3 regions of the Cobetia sp. Ld8 genome follow, and region 3 is predicted to be linked to each of the others. Evidence: predicted binding sites of a transcription regulator. Region 3 holds the regulator's gene; each other region holds the start of a gene.
What was found. The regulator sigma-54, encoded in region 3, starts transcription at its own class of promoters, with help from an activator protein. The targets are predictions, from matches to a motif close to TGGCACNNNNNTTGCTNT.
Positions count from the first base shown of each region.

Region 1: a site for sigma-54 is predicted at 1,855-1,872, ahead of glnL (nitrogen regulation protein NR(II)). Genes of this name have one in related genera too.
Region 2: a site for sigma-54 is predicted at 1,352-1,369, ahead of speB (agmatinase). Genes of this name have one in related genera too.

Region 1 covers NZ_JBISHF010000009.1:327,185-330,463, reverse strand. The annotation lists gene ntrC (nitrogen regulation protein NR(I)) at 1-744, opposite strand, end outside; gene glnL (nitrogen regulation protein NR(II)) at 741-1,835, opposite strand; gene ACJJV2_RS17645 (DUF4124 domain-containing protein) at 2,099-2,791, opposite strand; gene glnA (glutamate--ammonia ligase) at 3,254-3,279, opposite strand, start outside.
Region 2 covers NZ_JBISHF010000007.1:602,729-606,007, forward strand. The annotation lists gene speB (agmatinase) at 273-1,223, opposite strand; gene ACJJV2_RS07415 (sigma-54 interaction domain-containing protein) at 1,678-3,279, shown strand, end outside.
Region 3 covers NZ_JBISHF010000008.1:640,790-644,068, forward strand. The annotation lists gene lptB (LPS export ABC transporter ATP-binding protein) at 1-383, shown strand, start outside; gene ACJJV2_RS13715 (RNA polymerase factor sigma-54) at 617-2,065, shown strand; gene hpf (ribosome hibernation-promoting factor, HPF/YfiA family) at 2,726-3,034, shown strand; gene ACJJV2_RS13725 (PTS sugar transporter subunit IIA) at 3,044-3,279, shown strand, end outside.

The DNA.
Region 1 (3,279 bases), on a different contig from region 3:
GGTCTCGGCGGGCATGTCACCGATCTCATCGAGGAACAGCGTGCCGCCATCGGCCTGCTCGAAGCGCCCGCGGCGCAGCGCCGTGGCGCCGGTGAAGGCGCCCTTCTCATGGCCGAACAGCTCCGATTCCATCAGGTCCTTGGGAATCGCCGCCATGTTGAGTGCGATGAACGGCTTGGCGGCGCGCGGCGAGTGCTGATGCAGCGCCTGGGCCACGCGCTCCTTGCCGGTACCGGACTCGCCGTTGATCAAGACGGTGATATGCGACTGTGACAGGCGGCCGATGGCGCGAAAGACTTCCTGCATCGCCGGCGCTTCGCCGATGATTTCCTTGGTCAGCCCTTCCGGCACGGTGGCGGGCGCCTTGGATTCACGGGCATGCGCCACGGCGCGCCGTACCAATGCCAGCGCTTCATCGACATCGAACGGCTTGGGCAGGTATTCGAAGGCGCCGCCCTGATAGGAGGCCACGGCGCTGTCGAGGTCGGAATGCGCCGTCATCACGATGACGGGCAGGTCCGGGTACTTCTCGCGCACGCGCGCCATCAGGTCCAAACCATCGGTTCCGGGCATGCGGATATCGGTGATCAGGACATCCGGGCACTGACGCATGATGCTGGCTTCGGCCTGGTCGGCACGCTCGAAGGTTTCCACCTCGAGGTCGGGTTGTGCCAGAGCGCGCTCCAGCACCCAGCGAATGGCACGGTCGTCATCGACGATACAGACGCGGGCAGTCTCGCTCATGTGTGATCTCCAGAAGTGCCGGCTAGCGGAATGAGTAAACGGAATTCGGTATGGCCGGGGCGCGAGTCACACTCGATCAGCCCCTGATGCTGGTGCAGGATGCCCTGGGCGATCGACAGCCCGAGCCCTGAGCCTTCGGCGCGCCCCGAGACCATCGGGTAGAACAGCGTCTCGCGCAGGCTCTCCGGAATGCCGGGGCCGTTGTCGATGATCGCCAGCTCGCAGACCAGCCGGTGGCGCTCATGGCCCAGCGTGAACTGCCGGCGAGCGCGGGTCCGCAGCGTGATCTCGTAAGGGGCGGCGTCAGGCTGCGGTGAATCGGGCTGTGGCTGCTCATTGAGGGCCTGGGTGGCATTGCGCGCGATGTTGAGCACCGCCTGGATCAGCTGGCCTTCGTCGCCGATCACCTCCGGCAGGCTCGGGTCGTAGTCGGCGCTCAAGGTGATGGCACTGCCTTCCGCCTGCAGCAAGGCCCGCACCCGCTCGGTCACCGCGTGGACATTGACCGGCGCCTGCAGCGGCGGCCGGTTCGGCCCGAGCATGCGATCGACCAGATCACGCAGGCGGTCCACCTCCTCGATGATGATGCGCGTGAACTCCACCATCTGCGGTTCGGGCAGGTCACGTTCGAGCAGCTGGGCGGCGCCACGAATGCCACCGAGCGGATTCTTGACTTCATGCGCGAGACCACGCGTCAGCACCTTGACTGCCTCCTGACGGGCGATCAGCGCTTCTTCGCGCGAGATCTGCATCAGGCGATCACGCGGTTCTATCTCGACCAGCAGTTCATTGGCGCTGATGGGCGTCGCGGTGAAATCCACCGTCAGCGCTTCATTGGCCGCGTTGATGATCTCGGCCTCACGCTGGGTGTAGGGGTGCTGTTCTTCCAGCGCCTTGCGCAGCACATTGATCAGGGTGTCATCCAGCCCGGTCATGTTGTCGGGCGTACTGCCCTTCACACGCACCAGACTCACCGCCAGCAGCGTCTCCGCGGCGGGATTCATCCAGACCATCTGCAGCTGTGAGTCCAGCACCACCACGGCAGTGTTCAGGTGTTCGAGCAGTCGTTGATGCATGGGTTTGTTCGCCATCTGCAGTACGTCTCCCTGTTCTGCAATAACCGCGCCAGTCTGGTGCAGGCACCGAGAACACGGCGTCCGATGCTGTGCAACCATTTCTGGCCTCTCATATTGGCACCAAAATGGTGCAGGCGAAAAATCGCGCTCGAATCCGCGTTGCCTCACTTCACCGCCAGGCGGCCCGACATCGACTGGCCCGGACACGAAAAAGCCGCCCGAAGGCGGCCTGTCAGCGAAGGAGAAACGCGCGAAGAAAGCAGGCCGCCCAGACGCTGCTAGCCACCGCCAGCATTGGCAGGGTTGTTGGGGTTGCGAGGCAGATTGACGCTGGCGCGCTGCACATAGACCACCTTCGGCTCACTGGTCTGGCGTACGCGGCCGGTGGAATCCAGCAGCTCCGCCTGGATGACATGCTTGCCACGCTCCAGCGCCGGCACCATGAAGACGGTGCTGTGCATGGCGGATTGAGACGGCGCACCGTCCACGGTCACGCGCACCTTGTCTTCCGGGCGCAGCTTGGGCTCGATTCCCAGGCGCACCGCCAGATTGCCTGCCTGCCCGGTCTGCAGCGTCTCCTCGTTGGACGGGCTCTGGATGGTGAAGGTGGTATAGCCACGGAAGGCCACATCCACCGCAGGCGCCCGGGTGCGGGTGCTCTCGCTGGATGAGGTAGAACTCACGCGCGACGGCGTGCTGCGCCGCGGCGGCAGGGATTCCGTCGACGGCACCACGCTGAGCGGCGTCAGCTGCACCTTGCTGCCGCCCGCAGGCTGATCACTGAAGACCACGTTGCCGTTGGCATCGACGTGACGATAGACCTGGGCCGCCTGTAGATCGAACGACAGGCTGGACAGCATCAGCGTCGCTGCCAGCAGCAGGCACTGCAGTGGCTCGGGGCGCGCTGCTGGCAGTGCACGCGAGTCAGTCGCGGGGTTCGCGACGCGCAGGGAGGATACGAAGGGCCACATCCGAAGATTCCTGAAGAGAGTCATGGGAGGCCAGAAGCCGCAGGCAGCTCCAGCGGGTTGGGTCTATCGGCAGGCGATCCTGCTGCCTGAAGACAAGGCTAACAAGTTACAAAGCTTACCGCGTTGATGCCAGCATTTGGGGCCTTCGACAAGATGCCTGAGTGCATTGACTGTCACGCAAGGCTACCACCGCGCCCTGCATATCTGTCATCAGCATGGCCGACCTCAGGGAAAAGGATCAGGGGCAGAGCAAAGGATCAGAGCAAAGGATCAGAGCAAAGAGATGGAACGAAACAGGGCCACAACGAAAAACAGGGCCACACCTGTCGGTATGGCCCTGCTGTCGTCATCGTCCGGGGCTTGCCTTCACCGGGAAGGCACTCCGTCAGATGGCGTGGCTAGCGAATGGCTGCCTCAACCTCTGCAGCGCTTGGACGCTGCTGTACTTAGGCGTTGCAGTACTTAGACGCTGTAGTACATGTCGAATT
Region 2 (3,279 bases), on a different contig from region 3:
CGGTCTCAGCTTGTTCAGCACCAGAGCCAGAACTTGATACGGAATTTGAGACAGAGTCAGAAATAGCGCGGGGCGGCGTATGGTCCGCCGCGGAGTCGATGCTGGTTGTCATTCGGGTCACCTAGATCTTGTTGTAATGGTCAGGCTCTAGCCGAGCATTGTGTGATGCATCATGCCGTATCGTGCCGGGTGATTCTGTGTGCGCCGAGGGCGGGACGGGCCCCCGGCGCGGGTGCAGCAGGACAGCGGGTCATTCGTGGGTCGTTCGTGGCTCAGTCGCGCTGTTGCACGCCCGGCAGTACGCAGAGCATCTCGTAGAGCAGGGTCGCGCCCATCAGCGCGGTGTTGCCGCTGGTGTCGTAGGGCGGGGAGACTTCCATCAGGTCACCGCCGACGATGTTGAGGCCACGCGCGCCGCGCACGATTTCCATGCCCTGCGGCATGGTCAGACCGCCGGCTTCCACGGTGCCGGTGCCGGGGGCGACGGAGGGGTCCAGGCCATCGATGTCGAAGGTGATGTACACCGGGCGGTCGCCCATCATGTCGCGCACTTCGGCCATCAGCGGGGCGAGTGACTTGAACCAGCACATCTCGGCGGTCTCGACACGGAAGCCCTGCTGGCGGCACCAGTCGAAATCATCGGCGGAGTAGCCGGTGCCACGCAGGCCGATCTGCACCACGCGATTGCTGTCGAGCAGGCCTTCTTCCTGGGCGCGACGAATCGGTGTGCCGTGGGCGATGGGCTCGCCGAACATGTGGTCGTTGACGTCGGCGTGGGCATCGATGTGGATCAGGCCGACCGGACCGTGCTTCTTGGCGATGGCGCGCAGCACCGGCAGGGTGACGGTGTGATCGCCGCCCAGCGTCAGCGGCACGCAGTCGTGGCGCAGCACCTCATCGTAGAACTGCTCGATGATGTCCATGCTCTTGGGCAGGTGGAAGGTGTTGATCGGCACATCGCCGATGTCCGCCACCTGCAGGCTGTCGAAGGGCGCGGCGCGGGTGGCCATGTTGTAGGGGCGCAGCATGCGCGATTCATCACGGATCTGACGCGGGCCGAGACGTGCGCCCGGACGGTTGGAGGTACCGATGTCCAGCGGAATGCCGATGAAGGCGGCGTCCAGGCCTTCCGCGGTTTCCTGAGCCGGCAGACGCATCATGGTGGCCGGGCCGCCGAAACGTGGCATGTCGTTGCCGCCCAGCGGCTGATTGAACTCGCTCATCTGTCTCTCCAGGGTCTTGAGTCGCTCGCGCTGACGTGACGGCGAGCGGGGTATTGTGATTTTTCGCCTGATCGCTCGGCCGGACGGTGTCATGAAGGCCGGCGATCTTCCTTGGCGCATACCCCAGCATTGCAGTAACCATGCCAATTTTTAGTCCATTGATTTTATTGATTTTTATTTGAGCGTGGTCGCTAAGTGATTCATTTATGGATCACTCGTGCACTGATAATGATTCAAAAATGGATCGCTGATTCATTTGTGGATCACATTCGGGCATCATCGAGAGTGTCTTCAAGCGCAGTGCGAGAAAGACCAGCAGGAAAGACCTGCTGGAAAGTACTGATAGAAAGAAGCGCTGGAAAGAACTGCTAGAAAGACCTGCTAGAAAGACCTGCTAGAAAGACCTGCTGGAAAGCCCCGCCCGATTCACAGGCGCGACCATGAGGTGCCCGCCATGTCAGAGCTCGACCGTCAGATTCTCAAGACCATCATCGACACCGCTCACGATCACTACTTCGTGGTCAATGCGGATGGCCAGGTGATGGATGTCAGCCCCGGCGCCGCGGCGGTCTATGGCATGACCCGCGAGGAGTTGTGTGCCGCCAACGTGCATGAGCTGGAAGCCAGCGGCGTGCTCAAGCCCTCCATCAGCCTGGAGGTGCTGCGTACGGGGCGCACGCTGCAGATGATGCAGCTCACCGCCACCGGGCGGCGGGTGGTGGCGCAGGCGCATCCGGTGTTCGTCGCGGGCAAGCTCGAGTGCGTGGTCAGCCGTTCGATGGATCTCACCGATATCCAGCTGCTGCAGCAGGAGTACGCGGTGCTCCAGCAGCGCTTCAGTGATCACCTGCGCCGTAACTCACGCGGTGGCGAGCTGAGTGGCGTCAGTCAGGCAGAGGGCGATCGGGCAACGGCGGGGGCAGGGCAATCAGTCCAGGCCACGGAGCAATATGCACAGAGCCAGGCTGAACAGCGGCAACGTGAACAATCAGCGCGCGAGCAGGCCGAGTGCGAAGACGCCGCGCTGGAGCTGGGCGAGCTGCAAGTCAGAAGCCCCGTGATGCGCGAGATAGCGTTGCTGCTCAAGCGGGTCGCGCCCACCAACGCCACGGTATTGATGCTGGGCGAATCCGGGGTCGGCAAGACGGCCTTCGCCCATCAGCTGCACCGCTGGAGCCAACGCGCCGACGGCCCCTTCATCGAGGTGAACTGCGGCGCCATCCCCGAGAGCCTGTTCGAGTCCGAGATGTTCGGCTATCAGGCCGGTGCCTTCACCGGCGCGGGCAACCGTGGCAAGGCGGGCCTGATGGAGCAGGCCGAAGGCGGCACCCTGTTCCTCGATGAAATCGGTGAGCTGCCGCTGGCCACCCAGACCAAGCTGCTCAAGGTGATTCAGGACGGGATGATCACCCGCCTGGGCGACACCACCACCCGCCGCGCCGACTTCCGCCTGGTCGTCGCCACCAATCAAGACCTCGCTGCCCGCGTGGAGCAGGGCCAGTTCCGCCTCGACCTCTACTACCGCATCAATGTGCTCCCCGTCAGCCTGCCGCCGCTGCGCGAACGCCACGAAGACATTCCCGCCCTGATCGAGCAACACCTCTCCCGCCTCAATCAACGCCACGGTCGCCGCAAACTCCTCGACGCCTCGTTATGGCCCATCCTCATGCGCCAGGACTGGCTCGGCAATATCCGCGAACTGGAAAACTGGCTGGAACGCGCCTGGCTCAGCGCCCCCAGTGATGTCATCGACAGCGACTCAGTGAAAACACTGCTCAACACTTGTTCCACGAATAACGCTAATGGACTAGGCAATTCATTTGGCTTCAGTAATGCAAAATCTAATGGAATAGGCGTTAATGATAGTTTTACCACTGCCGATAACTCTTATAGTTCCAATTCTCTCTCAGAGCCTGCCGCTGAGGGGGCGGTAGCCATGACAGTACCCAAACTCGGCCCCAACGAAACCCTCAAGGAAGGCCTGGCACGTATTGAAGCACAATGGCTACGTGAGATGGCTGCGGAATTGCCCAGTACCTATGCAATAGCGAAGAGG
Region 3 (3,279 bases):
AGGCACGCCTTGAAGAGTTGCTCGAGGAATTCAGCATCACGCACATCCGCGCCAGCGCCGGCATGAGCCTGTCCGGTGGTGAGCGTCGTCGGGTCGAGATCGCCCGTGCACTGGCCACCGAGCCGGACTTCGTGCTGCTCGATGAGCCCTTCGCCGGCGTCGACCCCATCTCGGTGGGCGAGATCAAGAGCATCGTGCGCCAACTGCGCGATCGTGGCATCGGCGTGCTGATCACCGACCACAACGTGCGCGAGACGCTCGATATCTGTGACACCGCCTATATCGTCGGCGATGGCCAGATCATCGCCCACGGTGACGCGGACTCCATCCTGGCCAACCAGCAGGTGCGCGACGTCTACCTGGGCCACGAGTTCACGCTCTAGGGTCAGCGGCTGCGCTGAGTCCTCGCGAGGCGAAAGCTTCAAAAGCCGCTGCGTGATTTTATCGCGTAGCGGCTTTTTCATGTCTGACATCAGACGCATGCATGACGTCCATACCACCTTGGTGGAAACATGGCATGCAAGTTGCTTGAATATTCACGGCAACCACTTGTCAGTGCCCCGAGTCACGGTATAGCGTAGTAAGCACGTTCCTTTGCCGTGAATTGACTGACTCCATGAAACCCACCCTGCAACTCCGCCTCGGCACCTCGCTGACCATGACGCCGCAGCTCCAGCAAGCGATCCAGCTGCTGCAGCTGTCGACGCTCGACCTGCGTCAGGAGATTCAGCAAGCCCTCGAGTCCAACCCCATGTTGGAGCTCGACGAGGACTACGAGTCGCTGGATGTCGTCGAGACACAGGATTCAAGCGAGATCTCCACTGCCGACTCCTCGAGCGAGATTCCCGAGGAATACCCCCTCGACAGTGACTGGTCGGACCTCTACCAGGACCACGCCGGTAGCCTGACCAGCTCCGGCAGTGGCAGCGGGAGCGAAGAAGGGCCGGACTTCGATCGCAATACCAGTGTCGAGAGCCTGCAGGACCACCTGCGCTGGCAGCTGGCGATGACCGACCTCGATGGCCGTGAACGCCAGATGGCGGAGAGCTTGATCGATGCCGTCGACGGTGCCGGCTATCTGAGCCTGTCACTCGATGAGCTGGTCGATGGCCTGCGTGGCCAGGGCCTGCCCGGCCTGAAGGCCTCCGAGCTCGAGCAGGTATTGCTGCGTCTGCAGCAGTTCGACCCGACTGGCGTCTTCGCTCGTGATCTGCGCGAATGCCTGCTGCTGCAACTGGCGCTGCTGCCGGATGATCTGCCGCTGCTGGCGCAGGCGCGCCGCTTGGTACGTCAATTCCTCGAGGCACTGGGCAACGATGACCGCAAGCTGCTCAAGCGGCGCCTGAGCCTTGACGATGACGAGCTGGACCACGTCATCCGCCTGGTACGCGCGCTCGACCCGCGTCCGGCATCCGCCTGGGGCGAGCCCGCCAGCGATTACGTGATCCCTGATCTGCTGGTGCGCCATACCCGCCATGGCTGGCAGGTCGAGCTCAACCCGGAAGCGCTGCCCAAGCTGCGCATCCAGCCGGAATACGCCGCGCTGATCAAGCGTGCCGACAAGTCCGCCGACAACACCTTCCTAAAGGACAACCTGCAGGAAGCGCGCTGGCTGATGAAGAGCCTGTCATCACGCAATGACACCCTGCTCAAGGTCGGCCGCGAGATCATGGCACGCCAGATCGACTTCCTCGAGCAAGGCGAGGAAGGCATGAAGCCGCTGATTCTGGCCAACATCGCCGAAGTGGTCGAGATGCACGAATCGACCATCTCGCGGGTCACGACCCAGAAGTACATCCACACCCCGCGCGGCGTCTTCGAGCTCAAGTTCTTCTTCTCGAGCCAGGTTGGTGGCAGCGGCAGTGGCGACGCCCACTCAAGCACCGCCATTCGTGCCCGCATCCGCAAGCTGATCGCGGAAGAGCCGGCCCGCAAGCCTCTCTCCGACTCACGGCTGGTCGATCTGCTCGCCAGCGATGGCATCGAGGTCGCACGCCGTACCGTGGCCAAGTATCGCGAAGCGATGGGCATCCCCTCCTCCAGCGAGCGCAAGCGTCTGGCCTGACGCATCACCTGCGGCTGCCATGCCCAGCTCTCACCTCCACAATGGCAGCCGTCGCCAACCTCAAGCGTTGGATTTTCCGCTCATCAGCCTCTGACTTCGCGGGTAGCGTTATGCCTGTCGCGCGCTCTGTCATGCCGTCAACCGCTCGCCAATTGCCCGTCATGGCCCATGACAGCGCGCAGAATGATGGTAAAAAACCGCCGTTCCGGCAGCGTCATTTACCGTCAATCGCATGTTTTTAAAGTCACTTTTGCGCGTATTGCACCTGGATGACACCCGAAGAACCTCCCGGAACGTCGCTTGCTCCACGCAATCGAAGCGCCTGAAAGGCGACGTACATGCAGGGATTGGCGACGAAAACCCGCCTTCTTGCGCGTCTTTCACGCACCACCCACCAGACGTGCCCTTGAAGTCCACTCCGTTACCCCTCACTGAGTTGAAGACAAGCACTGAGCCACGATGCAGCGCAGCGTTGATCTTTGCGCAAAGCTTGGGCATTGTCGGTACAGACGCTCACGACATCTGACGCCACTGGCAAGGGTGCGAAAACATCGCCAGACGGTGGCCGTCAAGCCTGTTGCAGAGCGTCCGATCAGGGTTTGCTCGTAGTCAAAAAGGGTTACAATTGAATGGCAACCCGCTGGATAAAGGAGCGTGTCCATGCAAGTGAATATCACCGGGCATCATGTGGAACTTACCGATCCTCTCCGCGATTACGTCAACGAGAAGCTCGCTCGCCTCGAACGGCATTACGACAACATCACCAATGTTCAGGTGACACTGTCGATCGAGAAGGAGCGCCAGCAGGCTGCCTGCACCTTGCACGCGGCAGGCGCTGACCTCCACGCCCTGGCAGAAGACCCCAACATGTACGCTGCCATCGACGCGCTCGCCGACAAGCTGGATCGCCAGCTGGTCAAACACAAGGAAAAGTCCCAGGCTCGCTCTCAGGGCACCGGGACCCGTTGACCTTCAGCCATGACACTTGATCAGATCCTTCCCCCCGAGCGCACGCTGTACGGTGTCCCCGGGGGGAGCAAGAAGCGGGTGCTTGAATTCTTCAGCACCTTCATCGCACAGAACATTCCCAGCCTGGACAGCCAGGAAGTCTTCTCGCGCCTGATCGGGCGCGAAAGACTGGGGTCGACCGGCATTGGCCACGGTGTGGCCGTGCCCCATGCACGCAGCCCGCATTGCAAGACGCCAATCGCTGC